DNA from 2 places in the Siminovitchia sediminis genome. Region 1 is predicted to be linked to the other one. Evidence: riboswitches for the same ligand, from Rfam matches in the RefSeq annotation. Region 1 holds a riboswitch; the other holds the start of a gene.
What was found. Region 1 has a riboswitch for S-adenosylmethionine ahead of ACFSCZ_RS00375 (MetQ/NlpA family ABC transporter substrate-binding protein). Riboswitches for the same ligand answer to the same signal wherever they lie in the genome.
Positions count from the first base shown of each region.

Region 1 (7,989 bases):
CACAAGAGTTCAACATTCCTGATAAAATGATTGGAAGTTTAAAGACAAGCGATGGGAACGAGGTAATGATGATTGTTCCTGCCGGTTCAGCTGCCACCCCTGCAGAAGGACTGACGGCCATGTTATTCGATGCAAAACTCGGTAAACCGGAAGATTTTACGACAGATGCCGCCGGTAAGATAGCTCTTATTTCAAGGGGAGAAATTACCTTTCAGGAAAAGGTGGCTCATGCAGTTGAAGCAGGTGCAACGGGTGTATTGATCTATGATCATGTCGATCAACCGGGACCATTAAACCCATCAATTGGAGGGGATACAACCGTTCCGGTTGGCGGGATATCCAAGGCTAGTGGAATAGCGTTACTGAATGATATTGCTTTGCAAGAAAAAACAGTCACATTCACGGTGGAAAAGCTGAAGAGTGCCACCTCTCAAAACATCATTGCAACCAGATCGCCAAAAAGGGGTTCGAATCATGATATTGTTCATATATCTGCCCATTTTGACAGCGTTCCCTTTGCACCGGGAGCGAGCGACAATGCTTCAGGAACCTCAGTTGCCTTGGAACTGGCACGGATTTTAAAGAGCTATCCTATTGAAAAAGAGCTGCGCTTTGTATTTGCAGGAGCTGAAGAAATTGGTCTCCTGGGTTCAGAATATTATGTAATCCGGCTAAGCGGGAATGAAATTAGCCGGAGCTTGGCAAATTTCAACCTGGACATGGTCGGAACGGCTTGGGAAAATGCCACAGCTATCTATTTAAATGCAGTAGATGGACAAGCAAACATTGTAAGTGATACGGCTATGGAAACAGCAGCAAGAATTGGAACGCCATCCGAACTAATCTTGTATCAACGCGGAGCGTCCGATCATGTATCCTTCCATGAAGCCGGTATTCCGGCTATTAATTTCATCAGACGCGAGCCGGATACAGCAAACCTTGAGCCTTATTATCATACACCGCTTGACACAGTAGAATATATAAGCAAGGAGCGGCTGCAAGAGGCAGGTGAGCTTGTGGGTGCTTCCGTGTACAGTTTGATCAGAAAGTAAATAAAACAAGAAGCCGATATCGATTCGGCTTCTTGTTTGTTACTATAAGCAATAGAACACTGGGGCAATGTCTTTTAAGAATCATTACTTAACCTCAGAGCGGAGAATAGCCTTTCTCCGAAACGAAAATCCCGCTTTTTAGATTATACCTGTCATACCTCCGAGCAATTGCTTTTTTTGTTGCTCTGGAAGACATCATCATCTATTGTCTCTGTTTTAATAGGTGAATGGTTATGCATTCTTTCAAAGCATCTATAAATCTCTCGCATTCCTCTAACGTGTTATAAGGTGACAGGCCGACACGAAGCCATCCGTCATATTTCATGACACCCAGTTTTTGGGCCAGCTGGTGGGCATAAAAGTTGCCATGGCCTGCAAAAATAGAATGTTCGTCTGCTAAATATTTGCTGATGGTGCTTGAGAGAAGCCCCTCAACAACAAATGATATCGTTGGGGTGGAAGGGGTTTGGCTGGCAGGCACATACAGGTTTACACCTTTTATTTTGGAAAGTTCCTCTTTTAAAAAAGAGGCCATTTCCTGTTCGTGTTGTTCAAACTTTTCGTATGCATGTACAATTCTTTCTCTTTTGGAATCGCCTTCCCCTAAACTCTCAATAAATTCAACCGCCCCGCTCATGGCTGCAATTCCCTCGAAGTTTATTGTTCCTGTTTCCATGGCAGAGGGGTATTCATTGGAGGCAGGAATCAGTTTATAAGGTTGATAACTTGAGAATAATGCAGGGTTCATAGATGCAAATCCAATGTGTGGTCCAAACACTTTATACCCTGAACCCAGAACCAAGTCAGCTCCCAAACCCTGTTGATCGACAGCTATATGCGGGATTGCTTGCACGGCATCAATGACCGTGATTGCCCCTGCAGCTTTAGCGGCGTCTATGTATGGCTTAACATCATTAATCGTACCGACGCCATTGGAGGCGAGTCCGAGGAAGACCGCTTTCGTCCTGGAATGAATCATCGTCTCGATGACAGAGTCGTCTAATGTAAGGGAACCTGTATGTACAGGAATTCTTTGGATTTTCACCCCTTTTTCTTCAGCAGCTTGTACCCAGGGATCGACATTGGCGGAGTGGTCTAGTTCCGTTACTACAATCTCGTCTCCTGCTCCCCAATTCCGCGATAGCATTCTGGAAATAGGATAGGCGAGAGAGGTCATGTTGTTACCAAAAAAAACCCCGTCTTTATAGCCATTGATCAATGAGGCGATATCATCCCTCGCTTGTGTAAGAATGGCTTCTGTCTCTTTGCTCGTTGCAAACAGGCCATCGAGATTGGCCATTCCGTTTTCTATGTAGTTCATCATTCTCGTAATCGCAGGCTGACACATTTGTGTTCCGCCTGGGCCATCAAAATAGACTACTTGCCTTCCGTTATAAGTTCGTTTTAATGATGGAAATTGGTCACGTATATTTGCCATTGTGACCTGAATAGTTGGATTATGCACGATACTCCTCCTTTTATCATCATATTTTTATATTAGCATGATTTACATATGAATGTCTGAAAACTTTATAGAGTAGGGATCTTTCTGATCTATCATAATAAAAAACGGCTGTAAGAGAAAGCTTCCTATAAGGACTTTCTCTTACAGCCGTTAGCTATCCACGTTGTACAACCGGCGCCTGTCTTATGCTTGTCGGGGCTGAGCAAGTCGCCTCCGCTTTTCTGCTTGTCCAGCTTCGGCGCCTAGCCCCTCGAGGTCATAAGCCCAGGCACTGCTGAAGGCAAAAGGCGCCTTCTTCAGCGCCTGTCTTATGTGAGCAAGTCGCACCCGCTTTTCTTACCACCCAGGAACTACAGACCCCTGGTATGTGTCCTCGATAAATTGTTTAATGTCATCCGATTGATAAATGGATAGGAATTGATCGATTGCCTCATCGTCCTTGTTCTCAGCTCTGGCCGCAACAATGTTTACCCATGGTGAGTCCTTATCTTCGATAAAGATGGAATCTTCCGTGGGGACCAGTCCACTTTCAATGGCATAATTGGAATTTATGGCTGCCGCTCCCAACTCATCCAATTGACGTGGGATTTGTGCTGCTTCCAGCTCAATAAATTCATAGTTGTTTGGATTTTCTTCAATATCTTTGAGGGAAGGGGTTACTCCGACACCTTCTTTTAGTTTGATTAATCCCGCTTTTTCAAATAAAAGAAGGGAGCGCCCGCCGTTTGTCGGATCGTTCGGCAGCCCAATTTTTGCGCCTTCTTCCAAATCATCCAGATTTTGAACTTTGTTTGAATAGATTCCCATTGGAGTCGTAATGGTATTCCCGACATTGACAATATCGTAGTTACGGTCTTCTTTTTGCTCATTCAAATACGGTTCATGCTGGAATACATTCAGATCAAGGTCTCCCTGTTCTAAAGCTTCATTTACGATAGGGTAGTCTGAAAAAGTTTTTATCTCAATTTCAAGATCCTGTTTAGCTGCCAGTTCCTTAACTTGTTCCATAATCTCTTCATGTTCGCCGGCTGTCACTCCAACAGTTAGCTTTCCATCGCTAAGAAGCCCTTTTGTTTCATTCTCAGCAGAGTCATCACTGTTTCCGCCGCAAGCTGCAAGTACGGATAGTCCCAAAAATAAAGAACAGGCTAATAACCATTTTTTCATCATACATTCCTGCTTTCTTTTTAAAGTAATGTGAGGCAAAGAGTTCAACCCAACTTTAATCTTTCTTTAATTTGGCTGCTACCCGGTTACCCAGTGACTGCATTCCTTGGACAAGAATGATCAATAAAATAACCGTTACATACATCACGTCTACTTCATAGCGGAGATGTCCATAGCGATAAGCCAGGTCTCCAAGACCGCCGCCGCCTACAAGTCCTGCCATGGCCGTTGCACCAATGAGAGAGATGGTGGCAATGGTTAAACCGAGTACGATAGAGGAGCGAGATTCCCTCACAAGTACATGCCATATGATCTGCCTTGTCTTGATTCCCATAGCCTCATAGGCTTCGATGACACCGCGGTCCACCTCCAGCAACGCGGTCTCCATTAATCTTGCAATATAAGGAGCCGTGTAGATGACCAATGGAACAATGACTCCTCTTACACCAATTGATGTACCAACCAGAAACTTTGTAAAAGGGAGAATAAAGAATAACAAAATAATAAAAGGAATAGAACGAATGATATTGATAATGAGATTTAAAAAGCCAAAAACAAATTTATTACTCCACGCTTTTTCGGGTCTTGTCATCACAAGCAGTACTCCCAAAGGAAGCCCGATCAAAATGGAGATGGCCAATGATATGCTGACCATTTGAAAGGTCTGTATAACTGAGACCCAGATGTCTTCTCCCCAATTATCAATAAACTCCTGTATGGCTGTCATCCAACGTCACTCCTTCCACTTTTACATTGTTATTTTCCAGTAACTGAAGAGCCTTCTGCACGATTTCCTGATCACCTTGAAAATGGACAACCAACTGTCCAAACGACTCATCTTTTAATTGAGTAATGCTTCCTGCCAGGATATTTGGATATATATCAAATTCCTTGCTGACTTTGGCAAGAGCCGGCTCTCCGGATGTTTCTCCAAAGAAGGAAAGGGTAACTACTTGGCCGGTTTTATTCAAGTTTGCAAGAATATCTTCTGGAATATTATGGCTAAACAGGCTGCTGACAAACTTTTTGGTTGTTGCATGCTGCGGAGCTGTAAAGATATCTTTTGTTTTTCCTTCTTCAATGATTTCCCCATTCTCCATAACAGCGACTCTGTCGCAAATCCGCTGAATCACGTTCATTTCATGGGTGATTAATAGAATGGTAATCCCTAATTCCTTATTGATTTTTAACAGCAAATCAAGGATTGCTTCTGTAGTATCCGGGTCAAGGGCACTGGTTGCTTCATCACTCAATAAAATTTCGGGTTCAAAGGAGAGGGCTCTTGCAATCGCCACTCTTTGTTTTTGCCCGCCGGATAACTCGGCTGGATAGGCATTGTGCTTTTGCTCCAACCCGACTATTTTTAAGTACCTTTCCACCCGCTCTTTTACATTTTCCTTATCTAACCCTGTTAATTTTAATGGAATGGCGATGTTGTCATAGACTGTCGCTGTCTTTAGGAGGTTGAACCCTTGAAAGATCATTCCAATATCCCCGCGGGCTTTTCGGAGCTGATTGGTTGAAAGCTTTGTCAAGTCCTCATCTTTTACTTTTACTGAACCTTGATCTGGCTTCTCAAGTAGATTTACGCATCGGATCAGTGTACTTTTTCCAGCACCGCTGTAGCCGATCACTCCATATATTTCACCTTTTTTTACAGAAAGGGACACATCTTTTAAAGCATGAATCGGCCCCTGCTTACCATTGAATGTTTTAGAGATCCCCACTAGTTCAATCATTCGGTTTTGCTCCCTTCTTCAATTGCCGGATAAAATTCATCTGAGAAGTTTCTGATCCTAGTGTAATCCCAGTCTCGTGAAAAGGCGGAGGCTGCCATATATAACCCAGCTGCATCCGCCTTCGACTTTTTCAGCTTCAGGTTCAGCCCAATAGTATGCGCTGACCGTCGCCCTTCTACTTTTCTTGGTGACCGGCATCAGACGGCGAGGCTCGAAGCTGCTTCGAAAAACCAATGAAGGCAAAGAACGCCCTCACTGTTTTTTTCTCCAGCGTTTGCCGCCCTAATCAGCCGTCTTCCGCGTTACTGCTTACCACCCAGGGATTACTGAACCCTGTAACTCTTCTTCAATGAATTTCTCCATTTCTTCAGATTGATACAGGTCTACAAATTGCTTAATTGCTTCGTCATCTTTATTTTCAGTTCTTGCTGCAACAATATTCACCCAAGGTGAGTCTTTGGGTTCAATAAAGATGGAATCTTCTGCTGGAATGTAACCAGCTTCCATTGCGTAGTTTGAGTTAATAGCCGCCGCATCAAGCTCGTCAAGTTGGCGTGGAATTTGCGCAGCTTCCAATTCAACAAACTCATAGTCATTCTTGTTTTCTTCAATGTCATTTAATCCTGCTGTTACCCCTGCATCTTCTTTAAGCTTGATTAATCCGGCCTGTTCGAATAGAAGTAAGGCGCGGCCGCCATTTGTTGGATCATTTGGAAGCCCGATTTTTGCTCCTTTTTCGAGTTTGCTGATATCGTCAATTTTATTGGAATATACACCCATTGGAAAGTTAACGGTGTTGGCAACTTTTATTAAATCCAAGTTACGGTCTTCTTTAAATTCATTCAAATAAGGTTCATGCTGGAAAACATTGATATCCAGCTCACCTTGAGCAAGTGCTTCGTTCACGATTGGATAGTCAGTGAAAGTTTTGATTTCAATTTCCAAGTCTTGCTCCGCTGCCAGCTCTTGTACTTTTTCCACCAGCTGCTCCTGAACACCCGCAGTCGTTCCAACTGTTAGTTTTCCATCACCCAGGAGACCCTCCGGATTTTCACCATTATCATTACCGCCTCCGCCACATGCTGCAAGGGCTGCAATCGCAACCACTAGTATACTTGATAATAACCACTTTTTCATTTATCTTCTACCTCTTTTCCTATTCCTATTATTCATAAGTTTAACCAAACAACATACACTTTAATGTTCAGCGAGATCTAATCAAACTTTTTTACATTTCCTCCTTTCAAGGCTAACGGAAATCTCCTTTGCACCAAAAAATGCCTCTCTTATAGAGAGGCATGGGCTGATAAATCAGAATAAGATCACGCACCTCTCTTATCTTCCAAAATACAATGTGGTTTACATTGTATTTTGCAGGATTTAGCACCTGTTTTTGTTTAATATAAACAAAAATGGTTGCCGGGCTTCACAGGGCCAGTCCCTCCGCCGCTCTTTATAAGAGATTTCCAAAATGAAATTGTTAAGTTTGATCATATACCTATTACAACCAAAAGTCAATGTGCTTTAGAAGAACTTTGTCGAATTTTTTTTCTGGATGAATATAAGTGAAAGATCCAAGTTGGATGTAAAGAGGGACTCCATCAAGCAATGGATGCCACCCGGATGATTTTCGGATATTTGTTCAATGTCATCGGATATAACCCGTTCATCGTAAAATTCGCCGTTGAATGGTTATGGGTTGTTACACCGGCTGAATTGACTTTCCAGTTTTTTAGAGTTGGAACTTCTTAAAAAATTGAAAGGGAATTCAAGAAAATACTAACTATTTTTAGTACTATGATTTATAATGTATATAGATACTTATCCTTTTATTTTGAAAATATATACATCTACGTAGAAAGGAGAAGAACATTGTCGGAAGAAGTAAAGAAGAACGTACTGGAGTATATTGAAAAAAATAAAGAAGAACTTGTAAGCTCTATTGTCAAAGCTGTTCAAATTCCAAGTGTAATTGGGAATGAACAGGCGATGGCAGAGTATATGAAGAAGAAATATGAAGAAATAGGGTTAACTGTAGCAGAAGTTCAACCGGAATATGAAAAAATTCAAGACCATCCGGCGTTTTCCAGTTCAGGCCTTTCGTTCGAAGGAAGGAAAAACATTATTGGAATTTGGGAAGGACAGGAAGGAGCCCCTTCATTAACGTTAAATGGGCATATGGATGTTGTTTCTCCTGAACCTGTTGAAAATTGGACGAAAGATCCCTGGGGTGGAGAAATTGAGGGGAATAAATTATATGGCCGCGGTTCCGGTGATATGAAAGCCGGGCTAATGGCAAACTGGTTTGCTTTGAAAGCGCTATTGGACATGGGAGTCAAGCCGAAAGGAAAGGTTCTGCTTCAAAGCGTTTTGGAGGAGGAAGCAGGAGGGGCAGGAGGTACATTATTCTGCCTGGAAGAGGGCTACCTTACGGATGGCTTTATTGCCACCGAACCACATGCTTTACGACTTACGGTGGCTCATGCGGGGGTGATGTATTTCCGTGTAAAAGTTCTGGGTAAAACCGCTCACGCGGGAATGGCTCATACAGGTGTAAATGCAATCA
Region 1 is NZ_JBHUEO010000001.1:67,926-75,914, forward strand. It holds gene ACFSCZ_RS00350 (DUF4910 domain-containing protein) at 66-1,052, shown strand; gene ACFSCZ_RS00355 (cysteine desulfurase-like protein) at 1,255-2,517, opposite strand; gene ACFSCZ_RS00360 (MetQ/NlpA family ABC transporter substrate-binding protein) at 2,854-3,684, opposite strand; gene ACFSCZ_RS00365 (methionine ABC transporter permease) at 3,740-4,411, opposite strand; gene ACFSCZ_RS00370 (methionine ABC transporter ATP-binding protein) at 4,386-5,423, opposite strand; gene ACFSCZ_RS00375 (MetQ/NlpA family ABC transporter substrate-binding protein) at 5,733-6,560, opposite strand; SAM riboswitch class I at 6,756-6,885, opposite strand; gene ACFSCZ_RS00380 (ArgE/DapE family deacylase) at 7,296-7,989, shown strand, end outside.

Region 2 (7,989 bases), on a different contig from region 1:
ATAAACATCCATCGCACTGAGGATGTTACACAGTCGTCATTAGAGATCTTGCCTTCCATCATATTTGCCTGAATAGCTGGCGTATAATCAGGCCATGGATGAAATAGGATGGATTAGAGAAGGCGGGCAGGGATATCATTTCTATTCACCCCTCTGCCTGATACGGCTTAATATATTCAGATCACGTAATATGGTAAAATAAATGAAAGCTTTTGTCTTTCGAGTGAATTGAGCTGCGAGGTTGAGACAATGACAATTACTGCAATATCAACTGCATTAGTTAGTATGATCATGTTATTAAATATTGTGCTGGCCGGCTTCGTGGTTTTTTTAGAGAGAAGAGATGCCAGTGCTACTTGGGCATGGCTGCTGGTCTTATTTTTTGTTCCGGTGGTGGGATTCCTCCTCTACCTGATCTTTGGACAAAACTTGAGCAGGAAAAAAATTTTTGAATGGAAAGATGAAAAGAAAATTGGGCTCATTGATATTACCGAAACCCAGATCAATCTGCTTCGAAGCGGGGATTTCCCCTTTCATGACAATAAGACCGCCCAGTATAAAGATTTAATTTACATGCTTCTTGTCAATGACAGCGCGGTGTTGACGCAAGACAATCATGTGGATGTATTTACAGATGGGAAGGAAAAATTCCATTCACTCATTACTGATATAAGCGATGCAAAAGATCACATTCATCTCCTGTATTATATTATCCGCAATGATAATTTAGGGAGAGATTTATTGAGTGTCCTTACTGAAAAAGCCCGGCAAGGTGTTGAGGTGCGTGTACTGTATGATGCCATGGGCTCGAGGCGGCTGCCCAGAAAATTTTTTCGCCCATTAATTGAAGCAGGAGGAAAAGTCAGTGCGTTTTTTCCTGCCATCCTCCCAAAGCTGAATTTACAGGTGAATTACCGGAACCATAGAAAACTGGTCATCATTGACGGGAAAGTTGGATATATCGGAGGTTTCAACATTGGAGATGAATATCTGGGGTTGAATCAAAAATTTGGATATTGGCGGGATACCCATCTCAAAATATCCGGGAAAGCAGTATTTGCCATGCAGACCCGGTTTATTCTTGATTGGAATCAAGCTTCCAGCAGTAAAATCAGTTACGAAAACCGGCTGTTTCCTGAAGTTCCGCCCATAGGTGATACAGATGTTCAAATTGTTTCAAGCGGGCCGGATTCCGAATGGGAGCAGATTAAATATGGGTATATTAAATTAATCAATTCAGCGAAAAAGTATATTTTGATTCAAACGCCGTATTTTATCCCTGATGCCAGTGTACTCGACGCGTTGAAGATTGCTGTATTATCGGGTGTAGAAGTCCGCTTGATGATACCAAATAAACCGGACCACCCCTTTGTTTACTGGGCAACCTATTCCAATATTGGGGATTTGCTGAAAATCGGTGCGAAAATTTATATATATGAAAATGGCTTTATTCATGCAAAAACAATGGTTGCCGACGGGAAAATTGCCAGTGTTGGAACAGCTAACATTGATGTCCGGAGTTTTCGCCTGAACTTTGAAATTAATGCGTTCTTATATGACCAGATTCTTGTAGAAGAACTGGTGGAGATATTTAAGAAAGACGTGTCCTTATCGAGAGAACTGACATACGGAGAATATTTAGTCAGGCCCAAAATCATTCGTTTTAAAGAATCTATCTCACGCTTGCTCTCTCCTATTTTATAAATATCAGAAAGTGGTAATCAAATTGAATTGGTATACGATCGGATCTCTATCCTTTCCTGCTTCATGGGTGGCTGTTGTGGCAGCCTTTATTCTTACTTATGCGCATATAAGGTGGTATTTTACAAAAGAAACTGCTGAGCGGTACAGCAATGCTTTTTTTATCTTCATACTCATCTGGAAGCTCAGCGTCATTCTTTTCCAATGGGAGTTGGTTAAGCGGCAGCCGCTGTCTGTTGTTTATTTTGATGGCGGTTTGAAGGGGTTTGTGTTAGGGACTGCTGCTGCACTCATCTACTTGCTAAAAACAAATAAATACAGGGCTTTTCATGCAGAGGGATGGATAGTCTTGATTACCGTATATGAGCTTGTCTTCTATTTATTCAATCAAGAGCATATATTGCTTCCAGGGATTCAACTGATCGGAAATCTCCTGGCAATTGTATGGATAAGGAAAAAATCAGGGAACGTGGCCGAGAGTTATCAAATTCTTGTACTGTTTACTGCTTTTCAAGCTTTCATGTATTCTTTGAAAGGCGACCTTCTATCCGTACCAGTGATCACATACACAGCTGTCACACTGCTTCTGGTCGTAACAGCCTGGAAAGGGAGGAAAAAAAACCAATGAGCAAGAAAATATTTGGCTTGGCACTACTTGTACTTCTAGTTGCGATTGTGGCTGTCAATATTGTGCAGGATGTCCGTGAAAATGCTGATACAAAAGCAGCGCAAGAGGAATTTTACTCACAAGCGGATACGATGGAACAGGTGAGTGAAGGGTTAAAAGAGGGGGATCTGCCGCCCGATTTTACACTTGAAACACTGGACGGAGAAACAGTTTCCCTTTCAGATTATAAAGGAAAAAAGGTGATTTTAAATTTCTGGGCTTCCTGGTGTCCGCCATGTAAGGCGGAAATGCCGCATTTGCAAAACTATTACGAAACAAAAGCGGAGCAGGAAAATGTGGAAATTTTGGCTGTCAATCTGACAAACGCCGAACGCGGCGGGGATGTCAGGAAAAAGGTAGAAAATTTTATTGCAGAATTTGGACTGACGTTCCCTGTTCCTCTGGATAAGAATGGAGAAATTGGGGATACTTATCAGGCTTTTACGATTCCCACTACTTACATGATTGATGCCAATGGAGTGATCCACACGAAAATTATTGGCCCGATGGATGAGGAAACCATTCAGGGAATGGTAGCGGATATGGAATAGAACCGATTTTTATATTTTTGTTGACAGTCACCGGAGCATTGGTATATAGTAATAGGCAAGAGCTCAACAGAGCACAGATAACTAAATGAATAAGCAACACTCTTATCAAGAGCGGCGGAGGGATTAGGCCCTATGATGCCCGGCAACCTTCAGGTTTCTGAAAAGGTGCTAATTCCTACAAGTCTTTAAGACTTGGCAGATAAGGGGAGGAATCGAAATAGCGGCCCTCTTCTTATACAGAAGAGGGCTTTTAGTTTTTCCCCTTCCAAGATGGCAGGATCAATAAACGGCTGTAAGAATTACCTGGTTTTCCGATGGATTTATTCAAATTTGAGGAGGAAGAAAAAATGGCACAAGACAAACAATATCAGCAAGAAACGGTTTTATTGCATGGGGGACAACAACCTGACGAAACAGGTGCACGTGCAGTCCCGGTGTACAGAACAACCTCTTACGTATTTAAGGACACAGAACATGCCAGAAAATTATTTGCTCTGGAAGAATCCGGAAATATTTATACACGTATTATGAACCCGACTGTGGATGTATTTGAAAAAAGAATAGCAGAACTTGAGGGTGGAACAGCGGCTGTGGCCCTTTCATCCGGAATGGCTGCCATTGCTTTTTCAATTTTAAATATTGCACGTGCAGGCGATGAAATCATTGCTGCGACGGACCTGTATGGAGGTACATACAATTTGTTCTCCATATCACTTCCGAAGTATGGCATCAATGTGAAATTTGTTGATCCGAAAGATCCGGAGAACTTCCGCAAAGCGATCACACCGAAAACTAAAGCCATCTATGGAGAGACGATCGGAAATCCGAGCCTCCATGTGTTGGATATAGAAGCGGTCGCTGCGATCGCACACGAAAATAACATTCCATTAATTGTCGATAATACGTTTGGTCCATACATTTCCAAACCGATCGAGCATGGTGCGGATATTGTCGTTCATTCTGCGACCAAATGGATCGGCGGACACGGAACAGCCATTGGAGGTATCGCGGTGGATGCCGGCAGATTTGACTGGAACAACGACAAATTCCCTGACTTCGTTGAGCCGGACCGCAGTTACCATGGCATCCGCTACGGTGTTGATGTGCCAAATGCAGCCTTTGCAACAAAACTTCGCGTACAGCTTCTTCGTGACTTTGGTCCGTGCCTAAGTCCGGACAACGCGTTCCTATTGATTCAAGGGCTGGAAACTTTGCACGTTCGTATTGAAAAACATATTGAAAATGCAAAAGCCATTGCAGATTTCTTGCAAAATCATGATGCAGTAGAGTGGGTCTCTTATCCCGGCCTTGAAAGCCATCCTTCCTATGAACTTGCACAAAAGTACTTTCCCAAAGGCCCTGGTGCGATTGTAAACTTTGGAATCAAAGGCGGAAGAGAAGCCGGCAAAAAAGTGATCGACAGTATTCAACTCTGGTCTCACGTGGCCAACGTTGGAGATGCAAAATCCCTGATTATTCATCCGGCAACCACAACACATCAGCAGCTCAGTCCTGAAGAACTCAAAGATACGGGAGTTACCGAAGAACTGATCAGATTGGCAGTAGGGCTTGAGTCTATTGAAGATATCAAAGCTGACCTGAAACAGGCTATTGAAAAAGCGGTGGAAGCCGTCGAACAAAAATAAATCACGAGGCTGATAGCCGGTGTGCAATTGCACGCCGGTTTTTCTTGTGTAATTTTTCATTGAAAAGCGGCCATCTGATATGACTGGAAATACCTGGACAGTTCACTTCAATAAGACAACTCCTTATGGGCAGGGCCATTGGCTGCTTTAAGTGCAGTCATCTATTCTCCGACATTCACTCCGCAAAGGGAATCCATTGAATATAAATTTCTTGTATAGGGGCTGCCATGTAGCTTTCTATTAATCCTTTTTGGGCGATATCTGATTTAGACACTACTTTTTGCTCTACACTCACCGTAAATGCCTGCTCAAATGGAAATTCATCAACGGCTAAGGTGTTTTCGTCCATCCAATGGAGATCGAGCTTCTCCTGTTGAAAACCATGAAGAGCCGGGGACAAGGGGATGCCATTCCTGTAAAAAGGGTGCTCATTTTTGCCTGGTTCATTCAGGCATAAAAACAGGGACAGGTTATCAAATAGCTTCAAAAGTCCGAAATGAAAATGAAATAAATTCCGATCGCTGTCCGGCAAGGAATTAAACCATTTTCTTTGTCGTATCTCTTCTTTTTTTACGAAATCCTGAGCTTCCTCCGAGTTCTCCATCTCCATAAAGTGAGTGTAATGCTTGCTGCACAAAAGCGCGGCATACAGATTTTCCCTGGCAATTTCATCGATTCCATATCTGTAAATCAGCGTCTTTAACGGCATGGGAAAATCCATAAATGTATACGGCGCTTGCTGCTGATCATTCCAGATCGGCGTTTTGTCTGCCGACTTCCAACCACAATCATGCTGGTGGACTGCATAGAACACTGACTCCTGTTTGTCGCCCCTCCAAAGACTTTCTTTCCAATAGTGCAGAAGTTTTCCGGAAACATCTCCATGATGGTGCTGCTCAATCATCACAAAATCTTTTTCCCGCTCTCGAACAATCATGGCATAACCGCCTTTCATTTTTTAAACATGTATAGAAAACACGAAATACACAGGCAATTTATTCAGACCTGCTCCACCAAATCAAACAGTGGGGTCATCCTATAAACTTCTTAGCAAAGGGATGATCATTCTTACTTCTTTTTTCAATGGTTTTGTCTAGCGTAAGCTCAATGCGTTCCTTCGTAACATTTTTCAGAGGAAGGCAGGGTCATCTCATCGAAAACGGCATGGAGCATATGAAAAATGCTTCTCATGATGTCGCTAAATTTCCCTGAATGCCTAAAAAGACTGCCTCTACAGGCCGTCTAATTTGCCCGCACTGATGATTACTTCCACATTTCTTTTCAAAATCGATGTTGTTCATATCGTAACATGAATCTGAAAATTCTTCATAACTTGTCCTCCCCTGGCATAGTTTGAAATAAGGGTAACCGGTTGAGGGGGAAGTCGATGAAAAAGAAATGGCTGGCATTAATAGTCGCCTCCTCTTTATTATTAGGGGCTGGCGGAACCTATGCAGGAATGAAATGGAAAGAATCCAGAAAAGAAGAAAGTCTGATTGAAAGCAGTCCGCGACAAACAATGGCTTCTGATGGCCTTGAAAAGGTTGACCAGGTTTTCCAGTTGATTCAAAAGTCTTACGTGGAGAAAGTTGGCGGTGAGGAGCTGATACAGGGGGCAATCCAGGGGATGGTCCGGACGCTGAATGATCCGTATTCTGTCTATATGGATGCAGAGACGGCGGAACAATTTAATGACAGCCTGGATTCATCATTTGATGGAATCGGAGCACAGGTAACGATTGAAGAAGGAAAACTGATCATAGTCGCTCCTATTAAAAATACACCAGCAGAAAAAGCAGGTCTAAAACCGAAGGATCAAATTTTAAAAATTGACGGAGAATCCGTAGAGGGGCTGGATCTCTATGAGGCCACGAGCAAAATTCGCGGCGAAGAAGGCACTGTTGTCACACTGGAAATTCTGAGAAAAGGGGCGACGAAACCATTTCAGGTAGAGATTACACGTGAGGAAGTCCCCATCGTAACGGTTTTTTCCGATATGAAAAAAGATGGGGATAAGCAAGTGGGCTATGTGGAAATTACTTCCTTTGCAGAAGGTACTTCAAGAGAATTTAAAGATCAGCTTGACACATTGGAAAAAGAAAAACTGGACGGGCTGGTCATTGATGTGCGCGGAAACCCCGGCGGGATGCTTTCCAGCGTGGAAGATATCTTGCAACAGCTGGTAACGGGCAAAAAACCCTACGTTCAAATTGAAGAGAGAAGCGGTAAGAAAAACCCTTATTATTCTGCTCTTGAAAAAAGAAAGCCCTATCCGATTACGGTACTGATTGATGAAGGAAGTGCTTCCGCATCGGAAATACTGGCGGGTGCCCTAAATGAAGTGGAAGGGTACCATCTGGTCGGAGTAAAAACTTTTGGAAAAGGAACGGTACAGCAGGCGATTCCGCTTGATGATGGCAGCAACATTAAGCTGACCATGTTTAAATGGCTGACACCCGACGGCCATTGGATTCATGGAAAAGGAATTAAACCGACGATTGAAGTGAAACAGCCGGAATTTTTCCATGCCCCGTCTTTAACGTTGGAAAAAGAACTCACCCGGGACATGAATAATGAAGAAGTCAAAGTTGCCCAAGAATTGTTGACCGGTCTCGGTTATGGTCCTGGAAGAACGGATGGGTATTTTGACGGGCAGACGGAGCGGGCTGTCCGGGCATTCCAGTCGATTGAAAAAGTACCGGTCACAGGGAAGATTGATCAGAAAACAGCTGAAAGGCTGGAAGAAGCGGTTATTAAAGAAATCCAGGACGAGCGGAATGATTTACAGCTACAGGTGGCAATCAAAACCATTAAGTGATAGATCTCGTGAGGCACGATGGATCCTTCCGTGCCTTTTTTAGTTGGCCATATGACCTGCCTTCCTTTATTTGTAAGCCCATCTCTGCGGTCATATGGTGACTTGTTCTTCTGTCTATTTTTACATTCCTACCCAATGGAAACTTTGATAGAATAAAAGATATGAACGTTCCAGAGGGAGGCTCGAAGATGGGACAAGAATGGCTGCTGGAATTGGTGAAAGTGATGGGTAAATTTTTTCTGAATCCCGTTTTGTATTTTACAGTGATACTGGTGATGGCTGCCGGTTTAATTAGAATAAAGAGAGAGCGAAAAGACTTTCATGTTAGAGTAAATGATATTTTTCATGAATTGAAACTGTTGTTTCCTGCAGGGATTTTGGCAGGTGCGATTCTTTCAATTCTCTCCTTTAGTACCGGATTTGTTGTTCCGTTTGAAATGATTGTTTTGATAGGGATCTTTACAATCATACTGGGAGCAGCCGGCAATGGAAGGCTCCTTTCTCCGGCTTGGACAGCAGGCGTTCCATTCCTGCTTGTATATGCAATAGATGCTTTGGAGTTGCAGGTCCCATACATTCATGGTTTGTTTGAGGGCAGTCCTCTGC
Region 2 is NZ_JBHUEO010000037.1:103,804-111,792, reverse strand. It holds gene cls (cardiolipin synthase) at 250-1,704, shown strand; gene ACFSCZ_RS13085 (hypothetical protein) at 1,727-2,329, shown strand; gene ACFSCZ_RS13080 (peroxiredoxin family protein) at 2,326-2,919, shown strand; SAM riboswitch class I at 3,019-3,125, shown strand; gene ACFSCZ_RS13075 (O-acetylhomoserine aminocarboxypropyltransferase/cysteine synthase family protein) at 3,267-4,565, shown strand; gene ACFSCZ_RS13070 (DUF3891 family protein) at 4,741-5,502, opposite strand; gene ACFSCZ_RS13065 (S41 family peptidase) at 5,953-7,383, shown strand; gene ACFSCZ_RS13060 (PDZ domain-containing protein) at 7,572-7,989, shown strand, end outside.
Region 2: linked by a shared signal. The riboswitch ahead of ACFSCZ_RS13075 (O-acetylhomoserine aminocarboxypropyltransferase/cysteine synthase family protein) and the one ahead of ACFSCZ_RS00375 (MetQ/NlpA family ABC transporter substrate-binding protein) in region 1 are both predicted to bind S-adenosylmethionine.